2 regions of the Streptomyces sp. NPDC059785 genome follow, and region 1 is predicted to be linked to the other one. Evidence: riboswitches for the same ligand, from Rfam matches in the RefSeq annotation. Region 1 holds a riboswitch; the other holds the start of a gene.
The links. Region 1 has a riboswitch for glycine ahead of gcvT (glycine cleavage system aminomethyltransferase GcvT). Riboswitches for the same ligand answer to the same signal wherever they lie in the genome.

Region 1 (5,636 bases):
TCCGACATCGCGACGGTGGAGACGGGCAGCCCGTCCGGGACCGCGCCGATGGACTGCTGCATCATCGCGCGCACCGAGTCGACGGCCGGCGGCGAGGTGTCGTAGACGTCGAGGCCGATGGCCAGGTAGGGCGCCCCGAGCGAGGGCTGCACCCAGGCGCGGCGCAGCGAGCGCACGGCGGGGGTGCGGTGGGCGTTCTGCGTGAGCAGGGCGTAGAACTGCGGGATCTCGATGCCCGGTTCGGACAGCCTGAGCGGGCCCGCGGGCTGGCGCTCCAGGCCCGTGGCGATCCGCCGCAGGTCGAGCCAGGGGATGCCGACGCCGCCGCCGGGGGCGTGCGGATTCAGCCAGAGGCCGTAGTGGTCGGGGTAGAGGGTGCGGGCGACGTCGAGGCCGTCGACCACCTCGTAGCTGCGGTTCCAGCCGCTGGCGGACAGCTCCTGGGCGGAGGTCACACAGGGCGCGTAGCCGTACCCGTCGACCTCCATGTTTCCGTACTGGGCGTCCGGGGAGCCGGCCTGGCCGTGCCAGAGCAGCATCCAGACCTGGCCGTTCGACGGCGTCGCGAGCGCACGGAGGAGTGCCTCGTAGGCGTCGTAACGCCCCGGGGTCACCTGGCGCAGCATGTGCTCGACCTGCCCGGTCGCGGCCGTGCCCGACGCGCTCACCCTCAACCGCCCCTTCGCGAACATGTCACGTTGTACTCACCCATTGCTCCGGAGGTGCTGTGTACGGCATCCCGACCGGAATCACGCCAACACCTCGACCGAGCCATGAAACCAGCTTAAGCGGCGTTCCTGACAGCGACTTGACGCACGGCCCGACGGGCGTGCGCGGTGTCGCCGTTCCGGCGGGCCCTGGAACCCGCACCGTCAGTACTCCCGCTGGTAGAAGGGGCGCACCCGGGCGCGCATCCAGTCGGCGACCGGATCCTGGGTGACGTCCAGGAGCACCAGGTTCACCGGCCGGTCGACGGGGACCCGGCCGAGGGCGCGGCCCAGCGCGTCCAGCGGGAGCGTACGGGCGGGGCCCTCCCAGTCGGAGAGCTCCACGCCGACGAACATCACCGGCTCGTCGCCCTCGATGCTCGCCAGGCAGCGGCGGGCGGTGAGCACGACGCCGGTCCCGGCGAACTCCTCGGAGGCGGCGGTCAGGAAGTCCACCGGATCCTCCTGCCAGTCCGGCTCGAAGAGCCGCACCCGGCCGCCGCTCGCGGGCCCGTCGAGCGGGGTCCGCCCGGTGCGGCACAGCTCGGCGACGGCGGGCGGCGGCAGCGGTACGCCGACCACGCCGTCGGGGTTGACGGCGATGCCGACCTGCGGGGGCAGTCCGCGCGCGAACTCGACGGCGGGGGCGACGGTGCAGCCCATGTGGCCGCCGACGACGTGGCGGAACTGCTCCTCCGAGCTGAAGACGGGGACGTAGGGCCGCCCCTCTATCTCCATGGTGGGCAGGTCGAGCGGGCCGCTGTGCGGGCCGCCGCCGTTCGGCAGGGGTATCCACAGGAAGCTGCGGCCGAGGACCTCGACGATCCGGCCGCCGGCCGAGGGCACTCCGAGGGACGCGGAGAGCACCTCCTCCAGTTCGTTGCCGGGCCATCCGCCGTGCGAATGGGAGTGCGGGTGCGCCTGTGCCGGGATGTCCATCTGTCTACCGCCTGCTGTGAACCGCTGTTCCGGCTGGAAACCCTAACGGGTGAGGCGCCACCGGGGCCCTTCACCGGCCACCCGGCACCGGCGCCCGGCCGGGGTCCGTGCACGCGATCTCAGCCGCCGAAGTCGATCCGGCGCAGCACGTCGGCCGCGTCCCGGTCGATCAGGACCGCCGAGCCGCAGCCCGCCGGCAGGGTGCCCCGCTCCACCGCGCGCAGCAGCCGGCCGGCCGCGCGGCGGTGGCGCAGGAAGGCGTAGCGCGTGACGCCGCGGCCGCGCTCGCGCTGGCCGTCGAGGGCGGTGCCGGGTGCGACGTCGAGGAGGAGCAGGTGCAGGGTGCCGCCGCGGCGCCGGGCCTCGCGGGCGAGCCAGCGGCGCACCCAGCTCTGGGTGCCGCAGTCGTGCACGACGACTCCGGTGCCCGAGCGCAGGGCGCGGCGCAGCCCGGCGTAGTGCGCGACCCGGACGAGGGGGCGGTAGACCCCGTACGGCAGGAAGCCCGGGAGCCGGGTGTCCCAGCGGTCGCGGGTGTCCTGGGAGTCGACGCGCGGGCCGCGTACGGCCCGGCGCATCAGGGTCGACTTGCCGCTGCCCGGCAGACCGGTGACCACGACGAGGTCGGCGGCGCCGAAGGAGAGGCCGTGCGGGCTGCGGCCGCCGCGCTCGCGCAGATCGCGGACGACGGCCCGGGGCAGCGCTGCGCACGCCTCCCGGGCCGGGACACCGGGCTGCTCGGGCAGTGCGAGGCCCGGGCCCGTCGCGTACGCCGTGGTCCTGTTCACCGTGATCGTCCTCCCCTTGGGTCCGGAGTCCCATCCCCGTCGAGTGTAAAGAGAAGGTAATGCGCGGGTCTCCTGTTTCCGTCCGTGTCCTGCCACAGGCCCGTTACAGGACACTGTGCGGGCCACACAGGGACCGCCCCTCACGTGTTTCACGGATGCGTGCGATGATGTGCCCGCCAACTGCATACCGGCCGCTTGAATCCGCGCGGGAGAGTCCCCGGGGCACCGTCCTCAGGGCGCCGAAGGAGCAAGTCCCTCCCTTGAATCTCTCAGGCCCCACATACCGCGCGGGCGAGGCACATCTGAAAAGCGGGCCGCCGACCGGCGGCTCCACCCAAGGTGCAAGTCATGATCACGGAAGTGCCGGTCAGCCGGTGCCCGGGAGTCACGACGAACCTCTCAGGTTCCGATGACAGATGGGGAGGAACGACCTCGCCGTCACGCCTTGGGAGCCCCACCGATGAGCAGTAACGCCCCCCGTCACACCGCCCTGGACGCGCTGCACCGCTCGCTCGGCGCGACGATGACCGACTTCGCCGGCTGGGACATGCCGCTGCGCTACGGCTCCGAGCGCGACGAGCACCTCGCGGTGCGCTCCCGGGCCGGCCTCTTCGACCTCTCCCACATGGGCGAGATCACCGTCACCGGGCCCGACGCGGCCAGGCTCCTCGACTTCGCCCTGGTCGGCAACATCTCCTCGGTCGGCGCGGGCCGGGCCCGCTACACGATGATCTGCCGCGAGGACGGCGGCATCCTGGACGACCTGATCGTCTACCGGCTCGGTGACGCCGGGGCCGCCCCGCACTACATGGTCGTCGCCAACGCCTCCAACGCCCAGGTGGTCCTGGACGCGCTGACCGAGCGCGCCGCGGGCTTCGACGCCGAGGTGCGCGACGACCGCGACGCCTACGCCCTGCTCGCCGTCCAGGGTCCCGAGTCCCCGGGCATCCTCGCCTCACTCACGGACGCCGACCTCGACGGCCTGAAGTACTACGCGGGCCTGCCCGGCACCGTCGCCGGTGTGCCCGCGCTGATCGCCCGCACCGGCTACACGGGCGAGGACGGCTTCGAGCTGTTCGCCGCTCCCGCCGACGCGGAGCGGCTGTGGCAGGCGCTGACCGAGGCGGGCGCGCAGGCCGGGCTCGTCCCCTGCGGCCTGTCCTGCCGCGACACGCTGCGCCTGGAGGCGGGCATGCCGCTGTACGGGCACGAGCTGACGACGTCGCTCACCCCCTTCGACGCCGGTCTCGGCCGGGTCGTGAAGTTCGACAAGGACGGCGACTTCGTGGGGCGCGCGGCGCTCGCCGAGGCCGCCGCCAAGGCGCAGGAGAACCCGCCGCGGGTGCTGGTCGGCCTCGTCGCCGAGGGCCGCCGGGTCCCGCGCGCGGGCTACCAGGTGGTCGCGGGCGGGACCGTGATCGGCGAGGTCACCTCCGGCGCGCCGTCCCCGACGCTGGGCCGGCCGGTCGCGATGGCGTACGTCGACGCCGCGCACGCCGCCCCCGGCACGCAGGGCGTCGGCGTGGACATCCGGGGCACCCACGAGCCGTACGAGGTCGTGGCGCTGCCGTTCTACAAGCGCCGGAAGTAGTCCGGAAGCGGTCCGTGAGCAGTACGGCCGCCTCTTCGCAGTGGGCCGGTACACACCGGCACGTTCCCCAGCAGTCCCCCGCGTACAGGAGAATTCAAGCCATGAGCAACCCCCAGAAGCTGCGTTACAGCAAGGAGCACGAGTGGCTGTCGGGCGCCGAGGACGGCGTGTCGACGGTCGGCATCACGGAGCACGCGGCCAACGCGCTCGGCGATGTCGTGTTCGTCCAGCTCCCGGAGGTCGGTGCCACGGTGACCGCGGGCGAGACCTGCGGCGAGCTGGAGTCGACCAAGTCGGTCAGCGACCTGTACTCGCCGGTCACCGGTGAGGTCACGGAGACCAACCAGGACGTGGTGGACGACCCGTCGCTGGTGAATTCCGCCCCCTTCGAGGGCGGCTGGCTGTTCAGGGTCCGCGTCTCGGACGAGCCGGCGGATCTGCTCTCCGCGGACGAGTACACCGAGTTCTCCGGCAGCTAAGGACCGACCCCCGATGTCACTTCTCAACACGCCCCTGCACGAGCTGGACCCGGACGTCGCCGCCGCCGTCGACGCCGAGCTGCACCGCCAGCAGTCCACCCTGGAGATGATCGCCTCCGAGAACTTCGCGCCGGTCGCGGTCATGGAGGCCCAGGGCTCGGTCCTGACCAACAAGTACGCCGAGGGCTACCCGGGCCGCCGCTACTACGGCGGCTGCGAGCACGTCGACGTGGTCGAGCGACTCGCCATCGACCGGGTCAAGGCGCTCTTCGGCGCCGAGCACGCCAACGTGCAGCCGCACTCGGGCGCGCAGGCCAACGCCGCCGCGATGTTCGCGCTGCTCAAGCCGGGCGACACGATCATGGGCCTGAACCTCGCGCACGGCGGGCACCTGACCCACGGCATGAAGATCAACTTCTCTGGCAAGCTCTACAACGTGGTCGCGTACCACGTCGACGAGGAGACCGGGCAGGTCGACATGGCCGAGGTCGAGCGCCTGGCCAAGGAGTCGAAGCCCAAGCTGATCGTGGCCGGCTGGTCCGCGTACCCGCGGCAGCTCGACTTCGCCGCCTTCCGCCGGATCGCGGACGAGGTCGGCGCGTACCTGATGGTCGACATGGCGCACTTCGCCGGTCTGGTCGCCGCGGGCCTGCACCCCAACCCGGTGCCGCACGCCCACGTCGTCACCACGACCACCCACAAGACGCTGGGCGGTCCGCGCGGTGGCGTGATCCTGTCCACCGCCGAGCTGGCGAAGAAGATCAACTCCGCGGTCTTCCCCGGTCAGCAGGGCGGTCCGCTGGAGCACGTGGTCGCCGCCAAGGCCGTCGCCTTCAAGGTCGCCGCCTCCGACGACTTCAAGGAGCGCCAGCGGCGCACCCTGGACGGGGCGCGCATCCTGGCCGAGCGGCTGGTCCGCGACGATGTCAAGGCCGTCGGCGTCGACGTCCTGTCCGGCGGCACGGACGTGCACCTGGTCCTGGTCGACCTGCGCGACAGCGAGCTGGACGGACAGCAGGCCGAGGACCGCCTCCACGAGGTCGGCATCACGGTCAACCGCAACGCGATCCCGAACGACCCGCGCCCGCCGATGGTCACCTCCGGGCTCCGTATCGGCACGCCCGCCCTGGCC
Region 2 (5,636 bases), on a different contig from region 1:
ACGCCGGTGCCGGACGAGGGGACGGCTTCCGAGGAGATCGGTTATCGCGGTCCGACGGCGTGCGCGGCCGCGGGCATCACCTATCGCCAGCTCGACTACTGGGCCCGTACGGGACTCGTGGAGCCGAGCGTCCGGCCGGCCCACGGATCGGGCACTCAGCGTCTCTACAGTTTCCGGGACGTCGTCGTCCTGAAGATCGTCAAGCGGTTCCTGGACACCGGGGTGTCGCTACAGAACATCCGCACCACCGTCCAGCACCTGAAGGAGCGGGGCTTCCGCGACCTGGAGCGGATGACGCTGATGAGCGACGGCGCGACGGTCTACGAGTGCACGTCGCCCGACGAGGTGCACGAACTGCTCCAGGGGGGCCAGGGAATCTTCGGCATCGCCGTGGGCGTGGTCTGGCGCGACGTGGAAGGCGCCCTGTCGCAACTGCACGGCGAGCGCGTCGACACCGGCGAGACGCTGGTGCGGCACAACCCCGCGGACGAGCTGGCCCGGCGGCGCAACAGAGCGGTCTGAGACGCGGGGCACGGCATTGTCAGTGGCGTAGGGCAGCATCGGAGATGTGAGAACCGCGCCCACGATCCTGCATCTCGACATGGATGCCTTCTACGCCTCGGCGGAGCAGGCGGCCAAGCCGAGCCTGCGCGGCAAGGCCGTCGTCGTGGGCGGGCTCGGACCGCGCGGTGTGGTCGCCACCGCGTCGTACGAGGCGCGCGTGTTCGGGGTGCATTCGGCGATGCCCATGGCGCAGGCCCGCCGGCTCGCCCCCAACGCCGCGTATCTGGTGCCGCGCTTCGGGCTCTACAAGGAGATCAGTGAGCAGGTGATGGGGCTGCTGCGGGCGCTGTCGCCGCTGGTGGAGCCGTTGAGCCTGGACGAGGCGTTCGTCGATCTCGAGGCCGGCGGGGTGGCCTGGGACGAGAGATCGGCGCGGCTGGTGGGGGTCAAGCTGCGCGCCGACATCCGGGCCGTCACGGGGCTGACCGGATCGGTGGGGCTCGCCGCGTCGAAGATGCTCGCCAAGATCGCCTCCGAGGAGGCGAAGCCCGACGGTCTCGTCCTGATCGAGCCGGGCACCGAGCGGGCGCTGCTCGGGCCCATGCCGGTACGGACGCTGCCGGGCGTGGGACCCGCGACGGGGGACCATCTGCGCCGGGCCGGGATCACCACGGTCGCGGAGATCGCCGAGGCGGGCGAGGACGAGCTCGTGCGGCTGCTGGGAAAGGCGCACGGGCACGCGCTGTACGCCATGGCGCTGGCGCACGACGAGCGGCCCGTGGTGGCCGAGCGGGAGACCAAGTCGGTCTCCGTCGAGGACACCTACGACGTGGACATCCACGACCGGGTGCGGGTGGGCACGGAGGTGCAGCGGCTCGCGGACCGGTGCGTGCAGCGGCTGCGGGCCGCCGGGCGGTCGGGTCGGACCGTGGTGCTCAAGGTCCGGCGCTACGACTTCTCGACGCTGACCAGGTCGGAGACGTTGCGGGGGCCCACGGACGATCCCGCGGTGGTACGGGAGGCCGCCGCGCGGCTGCTTGAGCCGGTGGACACGACCGGCGGGGTGCGGCTGCTGGGCGTGGGGGTCACGGGGCTCGCCGACTACACGCAGGAGGACCTGTTCGCACAGGCGCTGGCCGCCGCGGGGGAGCCGCCGGGGCGGGAGACCGGGGAGGCCGGTGACGCGGGGGAGACCTCGGAAGCGGCGGAGGTGGCGGAGGGTTCGGTCACGCCGCGGGAGCCCGCCGTGCCGTCGGTGGCGCCGGTGCCGCCCGCCGAGCGGCGCTGGCCCGCGGGTCACGATGTATGCCACGCCGAGCACGGGCACGGGTGGGTGCAGGGCAGCGGCCTCGGCCGGGTGACGGTGCGCTTCGAGACGCCGTACTCGGCCCCGGGCCGGGTCCGCACGTTCCGGACCGACGACCCGGAACTGACACCGGTGGATCCGCTGCCGCTGGTGGCGGGGGCTGAAGGGGAGACGGAGGCGGCGGAGGGGGACGTGCGGGCGTGACCGGGAGGGCGGCTCGCGTCGAGGTGGCGGACGGGGGAGAAGAGCAGGCGGACGGGGGCCGGGGCGGGTGCGATCCGCGCGGAGGTGACGGAGGGGGTGTGTGGGCGTAACCGGCCAAAGAGGCCCGTGTGAAGGCCGGGAGCCGGAAGCGGCGAGCGGGGCAGGCCGACGGGGCCCAGGGTGGATGAGATCCGTACGGAGGTCACGGAGGTGGCCTGCGACGTGGCGGAGGGGGCCTGCGGGAGCTGCGGGAGTGCAGTGGCAGGGGCGGCTCGCGTGAGGCGGCGGACGGGAAGAGCGGGACGGGGAGAGGAGCGGGCGGACGAGTCCGGGGTCGGTGCGATCCGCACGGAAGTGATGCGATCCGCACGGAAGTGATGGAGGGGGACGTGGGGAGGAGTCAGGGGATGTCCCGGGGGGCCTCCGGGGTTGCGACGTGACCGAAGTCGTGGTGGGCGGGTGTGGGGGAGGGCGGGGATGCCAGGTCGAGGCCGTAGTGGTGGTAGAGCTGGAGTTCCTGCTCGGGGGAGAGGTGGCGGCCGACGCCGAAGTCGGGGGCGTCCCTGATGAGGGCGCGGTCGAAGGGGACCCGGAGGGCGCCCTCGATCACTTCGCTGGGCTCCAGCGGGACGAAGGCGTCCCGGCTGAACAGGCCCGTACGTATCGCCGCCCACTCCGGCACCCCGGTCGCGTCGTCGAGATACACCTCGTCGACGGTGCCGAGCCTGGTGCCTTCGCGGTCGAACGCCTTGCGGCCGATCAGGTTGCGCGGATCGATGTCGGTCTGCACGGGCCCTCCTCCTGGTCGCGGCTCAACCATGGGCACTACGGTCGCAACTCGTCCGTAAGCCGTAAGCACTACGAAAGAGCACTTTCGGGGAGGCGGCCACTCGAAAGCCCGTACGTTGTGTGCGCTGGTAGGCTGGCAAATGGCTGCTGACCCCGTGCGGGAGAGTCCTCCGAAGTCTGAAAGTCGAAGTCGAAGCGGAAGTCGACGTCGTCGGAGGCGCCGAAGGAGCAAATCCTCCCCGGAATCTCTCAGGCACACGTACCGCACGGACGAGGTCACTCTGGAAAGCAGGGCGGGGGTCGACGGTCTCCGCTCTCACCGACGGTGAAAGCCGGAGCACCCTCGGGTGGGTCCGGTGAAGCTCTCAGGTCGAGATGACAGAGGGGGAGGCCGTCGGGGTACCCGCGCCGTGGTGCCCCTCGCAGGTCGCGTCAGACCAGGAGGCCTCCCGCAATGACCGCCCACCGTATTCCGCTCTCCCGGCTCGAGCAGGGCATACCGTTCGAACAGCGCCACATCGGCCCCGACCACGAGGCGCGCGCGAAGATGCTCGCCCTGGTCGGATACGGATCACTGGACGAGCTGACGGCCGCCGCGGTCCCGGACGTCATCAAGAACACCGAGGCCCTGGAACTGCCCGGCGCGCGCACCGAGGCCGAGGTCCTCGCCGAGCTGCGTTCCCTGGCCGATCGCAACCAGGTTCTCGACTCCATGATCGGCCTGGGCTACTACGGGACGTTCACCCCGCCCGTCATCATGCGCAACGTCATGGAGAACCCGGCCTGGTACACCGCGTACACGCCGTACCAGCCGGAGATCTCGCAGGGCCGGCTCGAGGCGCTGCTCAACTTCCAGACCATGGTCGCCGAGCTGACCGGGCTGCCGACCTCCGGCGCCTCGCTGCTGGACGAGGGCACCGCCGCCGCCGAGGCCATGTCCCTGTCGCGGCGGATGGGCCGGAACAAGAAGGGCCTGTTCCTGATCGACGCCGACGCGCTGCCGCAGACCGTCGCCGTCATCCGCACCCGCGCCGAACCGACCGGTGTCGAGGTCGTCGTCGCCGACCTGAGCGAGGGCATCCCGGCCGAGATCGCCGAGCGCGAGATCAACGGCGTACTGCTCCAGTACCCGGGCGCCTCCGGTGCCGTACGCGATCTGAAGCCCGTCATCGAGCAGGCGCACGAGCTGGGCGCGATGGTCACCGTCGCCGCCGACCTGCTCGCGCTGACCCTGCTGACCTCGCCCGGTGACCTCGGCGCCGACATCGCGGTCGGTACGACGCAGCGCTTCGGTGTGCCGATGGGCTTCGGCGGGCCGCACGCCGGATACATGGCGGTGCGCGAGAAGTTCGCGCGCAGCCTGCCGGGCCGGCTCGTGGGCGTCTCCGTCGACGCGGACGGACACAAGGCGTACCGGCTCGCCCTGCAAACCCGTGAGCAGCACATCCGCCGCGAGAAGGCCACCAGCAACATCTGTACGGCGCAGGTGCTGCTCGCCGTGATGGCCGGCATGTACGCCGTCTACCACGGGCCCGAGGGGCTGCGGACGATCGCGCGGCGCACGCACCGGTACGCCACGATCCTCGCGGAGGGGCTGACGGTGGGCGGGGCCGAGGTCGTGCACGGCGCCTACTTCGACACGCTGACCGTGCGGGTGCCCGGACGGGCCGCCGCGGTCGTCGCCGCCGCGCGCGAAGGAGCGGTCAACCTGCACCTCGTCGACGCCGACCACGTGTCGATCGCCTGCGACGAGACCACGACGCGCCGGCAGCTCGCCGCCGTCTGGACCGCGTTCGGCGTCGGGGGCGACATCGAGGCGCTGGACGCGTCGGCCGCCGACACGCTGCCCGAGTCGCTGCTGCGCACCGACGACTACCTGACGCACCCGGTCTTCCACCAGCACCGTTCGGAGACGGCGATGCTGCGCTACCTGCGCCGGCTGTCCGACCGTGACTACGCGCTCGACCGCGGCATGATCCCGCTGGGCTCCTGCACGATGAAGCTCAACGCGACCACGGAGATGGAGCCGGTCACCTGGCCCGAGTTCGGCGCGCTGCACCCCTTCGCGCCCGCCGGACAGGCGCAGGGCTACCTGACGCTCATCCGTGAGCTGGAGGAGCGGCTCGCCGAGGTCACCGGGTACGACAAGGTGTCGTTGCAGCCCAACGCCGGTTCGCAGGGCGAGCTGGCCGGACTGCTCGCCGTCCGCGGCTACCACCGCGCCAACGGCGACGAGCAGCGCACGGTCTGCCTCATCCCGTCCTCCGCGCACGGCACCAACGCGGCGAGCGCCGTGATGGCCGGGATGAAGGTCGTCGTCGTGAAGACCGCCGGGGACGGCGAGATCGACGTCGAGGACCTGCGGGCGAAGATCGAGCAGCACCGCGACGAACTCGCCGTGCTGATGATCACGTACCCCTCGACGCACGGCGTCTTCGAGGAGCACGTCGCCGGCATCTGCGCGCAGGTGCACGAGGCGGGCGGCCAGGTGTACGTCGACGGCGCCAACCTCAACGCGCTCGTGGGGCTCGCCAAGCCGGGCCACTTCGGCGGCGACGTCTCGCATCTGAACCTGCACAAAACGTTCTGCATCCCGCACGGCGGCGGCGGTCCCGGCGTCGGCCCGGTCGGCGTGCGCGCGCACCTGGCGCCGTACCTGCCGAACCACCCGTTGCAGCCCGCCGCCGGTCCGAAGACGGGCGTCGGTCCGATCTCGGCCGCGCCGTGGGGCTCCGCGGGCATCCTGCCGATCTCGTGGTCGTACGTGCGGATGATGGGCGGCGAGGGGCTGAAGCGGGCCACGCAGGTGGCGGTGCTGTCGGCGAACTACATC

Region 2: linked by a shared signal. The riboswitch ahead of gcvP (aminomethyl-transferring glycine dehydrogenase) and the one ahead of gcvT (glycine cleavage system aminomethyltransferase GcvT) in region 1 are both predicted to bind glycine.

The regions. Positions count from the first base shown of each region.
Region 1 is NZ_JBHWHV010000035.1:56,669-62,304, forward strand. It holds gene ACFV6E_RS25230 (enhanced serine sensitivity protein SseB C-terminal domain-containing protein) at 1-668, opposite strand, end outside; gene ACFV6E_RS25235 (enhanced serine sensitivity protein SseB) at 873-1,646, opposite strand; gene ACFV6E_RS25240 (AAA family ATPase) at 1,766-2,440, opposite strand; glycine riboswitch at 2,631-2,730, shown strand; gene gcvT (glycine cleavage system aminomethyltransferase GcvT) at 2,895-4,025, shown strand; gene gcvH (glycine cleavage system protein GcvH) at 4,127-4,504, shown strand; gene glyA (serine hydroxymethyltransferase) at 4,518-5,636, shown strand, end outside.
Region 2 is NZ_JBHWHV010000001.1:8,768-14,403, forward strand. It holds gene ACFV6E_RS00050 (MerR family transcriptional regulator) at 1-522, shown strand, start outside; gene ACFV6E_RS00055 (DNA polymerase IV) at 569-2,014, shown strand; gene ACFV6E_RS00060 (PRC-barrel domain-containing protein) at 2,415-2,804, opposite strand; glycine riboswitch at 2,952-3,078, shown strand; gene gcvP (aminomethyl-transferring glycine dehydrogenase) at 3,258-5,636, shown strand, end outside.